2 regions of the Citrobacter braakii genome follow, and region 1 is predicted to be linked to the other one. Evidence: predicted binding sites of a transcription regulator. Region 1 holds the regulator's gene; the other holds the start of a gene.
What was found. Region 1 encodes CRP, which controls carbon source genes, mostly activating them, when cyclic AMP is high. Its sites were predicted from a motif close to ATGTGANNNNNNTCACAT; they were not measured.

Region 1 (2,406 bases):
AAGGGATCGACTTCCCGTGGCTACTGGCCATGCTGCAGGGATCATTCATTTCCCATATCAATACGTTGGTTGTTCCGGGCGGGAAAATGGGTCTGGCGATGGAATTGATTATGCTGCCGCTGGTCCAGCGACTGATGGAAGGCAAAAAGATAGAGTAAGGTGTTATTTTGCCGGATGGCGGCTGATGCCTTATCCGGCCTACGCGTTTATATCCTGTAGGCCTGATAAGTGAAACGCCATCAGGCATGACATCACGAAGCAGCAACCACTTCATAGGAGTGGGTAATGTTCACCGCCTTTTCCAGCATCAGCGCCACGGAGCAATATTTTTCCGCAGAGAGATCGACTGCGCGCGAAACGGACGCATCTTTCAGATCGTTACCCGTTACGATGAAATGCAGGTTGATGTGGGTAAACAGGCGCGGCGCTTCATCACGACGCTCTGAGGTCAGTTTCACTTCGCAGTTGGTCACATCCTGACGACCTTTTTGCAGGATCGAAACCACATCAATTGCGCTGCAACCGCCCGCAGCCATTAATACCATTTCCATCGGGCTCGGCGCTTTATCACCGGAGTTACCGTCCATCAAAATTTGGTGACCAGAGGCGGACTCACCGAGGAAGGTTAACCCCTCAACCCACTTTACACGCGCTTGCATATTTCGTAACTCCAATGTTTCAATTTTCCTGACAGATTACGCGTACATAACAATTCTCGCAACGGAAGGCGACCTGCGTCATGCTGAAGCGAGACACCAGGAGACACACGGCGAAAGCTATGCTAAAACAGTCAGGATGCTACAGTAATACATTGACGTACTGCATGTATGCAGAGGACATCACATTACAGGCTGCAGTTAATTTTTGACAGCCCCTTTCCCAGGTAGCGGGAAGCATATTTTTGCAAACCCAGAGGCAGCGTCGTTTTCTGGCTCTGGAGACAGCTTATAACAGAGGATAACCGCGCATGGTGCTTGGCAAACCGCAAACAGACCCGACTCTCGAATGGTTCTTGTCTCATTGCCATATTCATAAGTACCCATCGAAGAGCACGCTGATTCACCAGGGTGAAAAAGCGGAAACGTTGTATTACATCGTTAAAGGCTCAGTGGCAGTGCTGATCAAAGATGAAGAAGGGAAAGAAATGATCCTTTCTTATCTGAATCAGGGCGATTTTATTGGTGAATTAGGCCTCTTCGAAGAAGGTCAGGAACGTAGCGCTTGGGTACGTGCCAAAACCGCATGTGAAGTCGCTGAAATTTCCTACAAAAAATTTCGCCAATTAATCCAGGTCAACCCGGATATTCTGATGCGCCTGTCTTCACAGATGGCTCGTCGCCTGCAGGTCACGTCTGAAAAAGTCGGCAACCTTGCCTTCCTCGACGTAACGGGTCGTATCGCGCAGACTCTGCTGAATCTGGCGAAACAGCCTGATGCGATGACCCACCCGGACGGCATGCAGATTAAAATCACCCGTCAGGAAATCGGCCAGATCGTTGGCTGCTCCCGTGAGACCGTTGGTCGTATTCTGAAGATGCTGGAAGATCAAAACCTGATCTCCGCACACGGTAAGACCATCGTCGTCTACGGCACCCGTTAACCCCATCGAAGTGGCGCGTTACTCAGTGATGCGCCACTTTTGTTTACACCGATGTGGCGAAGACTGATATACCACCCAGAGATCAACTACGCACTACGGCAGACGCTGGTGCTATGTTTACCTGTGGCTGTTGGTCTGATCATCGGTCAGCTTCATCTGGGACTCCTCTTCTCCCTGGTCCCTGCCTGCTGCAACATTGCTGGTCTTGATACCCCGCATAAGCGCTTTTTCAAACGTTTAGCTATTGGCGCGTCTTTGTTTGCCGGTTGCAGTCTGATCATGCAGTTGCTGCTGGCACAGGCCATACCGCTGCCGCTTATCCTCACCGGACTGACGCTGATTCTTGGCGTAACCGCCGAGCTAAGCCCTCTGCATGCCCGACTGTTACCGGCCTCACTTATCGCCGCGATTTTCACGCTAAGCCTGGTCGGGAACATGCCCGTCTGGGAACCGTTGCTGATCTATGCGCTGGGCACGTTATGGTACGGCCTGTTCAACTGGTTCTGGTTCTGGATGTGGCGCGAGCAGCCGCTCCGTGAATCGCTCAGCTTGTTGTACCGTGAATTAGCCGATTACTGTGAGGCCAAGTACAGCCTGCTGACCCAGCATGCCGATCCGGAAAAAGCGCTACCTCCCCTGCTGGTTCGCCAGCAGAAAGCGGTGGATCTGATTACCCAGTGCTACCAGCAAATGCATATGCTGTCGGCGCATCGCAACAACGATTACAAGCGCCTGCTGCGTGCCTTTCAGGAGGCACTGGACTTGCAGGAGCATATTTCCGTCAGCCTCCACCAGCCGGAAGAGGT
Region 2 (2,406 bases), 1.4 Mb from region 1:
CCGTGGGGCGTATTCGCCATGTTAACTTTTTTAGTTACGCCACTGATTTACGCTCATGTAAACCCCTGCGTAATATTTGATTTTGATATGGAAACAAGGTTACCGAACGAGGTGGTTACCTAAAAGTTGGCAATTATCGCTCCCTTATCGGGGCAGCTCGTTTACGGACCGTAAGTAACGAAGTCTGATGCAAATGTCAGATTGTATGCGTCCCTTCCAACTGCTCCTGCTTGCGAAACGCGCTGGGCGATAACCCAACCGCGCGATGAAAATCCCGCGAGAAGTGCAGCGGATCGTTATATCCCACCTGAACCGCAATTCGGCTGATACTTTCCTGGGTTTCGACCAATAATCGCCGAGCCTGAGACAGCCGGTAATTCTTGAGCCATTTCAATGGGCTCTGGTTAAACGTGGCCTGGAACAAGCGAAACAGCTGTGACTTACTTACCTGACAATAGTGCATAAATTTCTCGATATTCCAGTCATCATTGTAATGGCTGTGAATCTGATACAGCAGCTTGCCCAGCCCGCGATGGGTGATTACCTGCGACTGCGCGGCTTCGTAGCTGCGATTTTCCAGCAGGGTAAATATCAGTTGGCTGCACAGCATATCGCAGTGCGCATCGGCCACCAGGGTGTAGCTGTTCATCAGATCAAAAATATGGTGATAAATTTCAACGATCTTTTCCGGCTGCTCGAACTGGAAAACCGGACGTTGAGGTACGTCCATTATCTGCATGATATTGTTAAGTTTTGAACCCTCTATCCGCAGCCAGAGGATTTCCCACGGAGACTGTTTGTCGGGGTAATGCTCATGCGGCCAGCGCACCGGCAACCAGGCGAGTTGCCCTTCCCGCACCGGATAATGCCGGTCTTCAATGCGAATAAACCCTGCTCCGCGCAGGCAAAACAGCAGCTCATGGCCTACCACCGACTGGCGATGAACGTGGAAATCTGCGGCGGCTTCAATATGCCCGGCGCGTAAGATCCGGTAGTTCATCAGGGTGGAAAACTCGTCGGAACCCCGATACCAGTTGGCGATCGCGCGGGTGTGTTGTTTTTGCTTTGACATAGTTGCCTGGTTTGTTATCTGCCCGTTTCGCCCGCTATGGTGGCATTTTTCGCCGTCCAGTACTCAGTTGATTGTGACTAATTTTTGAGCTTGCTCACATTTCCGTTGACATGGAAATTTCATCCATGTTTGAGAGAATTCTGCCTATCACGCTTAGTCGCCATCCTGCCTACAGTAACGACATATTCACTGCGCACTTAAAGGTTTTTTACTTACCAGACAGGAGCTGTCCATGATTGATTTTAACGATCCGCGCCAGATCGCCAGGGCGATTCAGTACACCAACGTCAACCCGGATTTGACGCGCGAAGGGGTGATTCAACATCTGGAAACCTGCATGCAGTATCAATTTGATGCCGCCATGATTGCACCCTGCTGGGTTTCCCTTGCCAAAGAAATGCTGAAAGGTAGCGGCGTGCGGGTGGCGACCACAGTCAATTTCCCGATGGCCAACGACACCACGGCGATGAAAATAGCGGTGGTACGCGAGCTGGCGAAAGAGGGGGCCGATGAGTTCGACTTCCCGCCAAACCCTGGCTATCTGTTGGGCGGCCAGGAAGATCTCTATTTCAACGAGCTGAAAAGCGTGGTCCATGTGGCCCATGACCTGGGGATGAAAGTCAAAGCCATGCTGGAGTTTGGTTTCATCACCGAAGAGGCGCTGAAAATCAAAGCCACCCGTTATGCCTTTGAAGCCGGTATTGATTGGGTGAAACAGTCCAGCGGCTGGGGCAAGGGCGGTTGCGAAGCGACGGTAGAAGATGTCCGACTTCTCAAAGCCAATATTCAGTTACCGTGCCGGGTAAAAGTATCAGGTAAGGTCAATACCCTGGAAAAAATGAAAGCGATGTTCGAAGCCGGGGCCGAACTGGTCGGCACCAGCTCCGGGCCGGAACTGGTTAAAGGCCTGACCGGGGATATCAACGCCTATTAATGTGTTGCCGCCGCAAGCGTAATTGCGGCGGCGCAGCGTTGTGCCACTTTCAGTCGAAAAGGGGAATTACTAATGAGTATTTTTATCTTTGGCAGTTATGCCAAAGCGCTGGTCATGACGGCAGATCGCATCCCCATGGTGGGCGAAACGTTAATCGGCGACGATTTTCGCCAGACTTGGGGCGGAAAAGGCTCGGATATGGCGGTGCAGGCGGCTCGGCTCGGGGCAAAAGTGGCCTATGCCGGGGTGGTGGGCGATGACACCTTCGGCCATGAATTTGTGACCCTGATGCGCGACGAAGGCGTCAATATCGATGCGTTAACCTTAACCCCAGAATTACCCACCGGAGCGGGCCTTATTATCAAAGATAATCAGGCTCGTAATGTAATTGTGGTGGATA

Region 2: a site for CRP is predicted at 1,155-1,172, ahead of deoC (deoxyribose-phosphate aldolase). Genes of this name have one in related genera too.

Annotation. Positions count from the first base shown of each region.
Region 1 covers NZ_CP045771.1:1,368,277-1,370,682, reverse strand. Annotated here, with positions in the region: gene GFC06_RS06280 (phosphoribulokinase) at 1-158, shown strand, start outside; gene GFC06_RS06275 (OsmC family protein) at 252-659, opposite strand; gene crp (cAMP-activated global transcriptional regulator CRP) at 968-1,600, shown strand; gene GFC06_RS06265 (YccS/YhfK family putative transporter) at 1,652-2,406, shown strand, end outside.
Region 2 covers NZ_CP045771.1:4,843,487-4,845,892, reverse strand. Annotated here, with positions in the region: gene GFC06_RS22865 (helix-turn-helix transcriptional regulator) at 197-1,072, opposite strand; gene deoC (deoxyribose-phosphate aldolase) at 1,305-2,006, shown strand; gene GFC06_RS22855 (ribokinase) at 2,079-2,406, shown strand, end outside.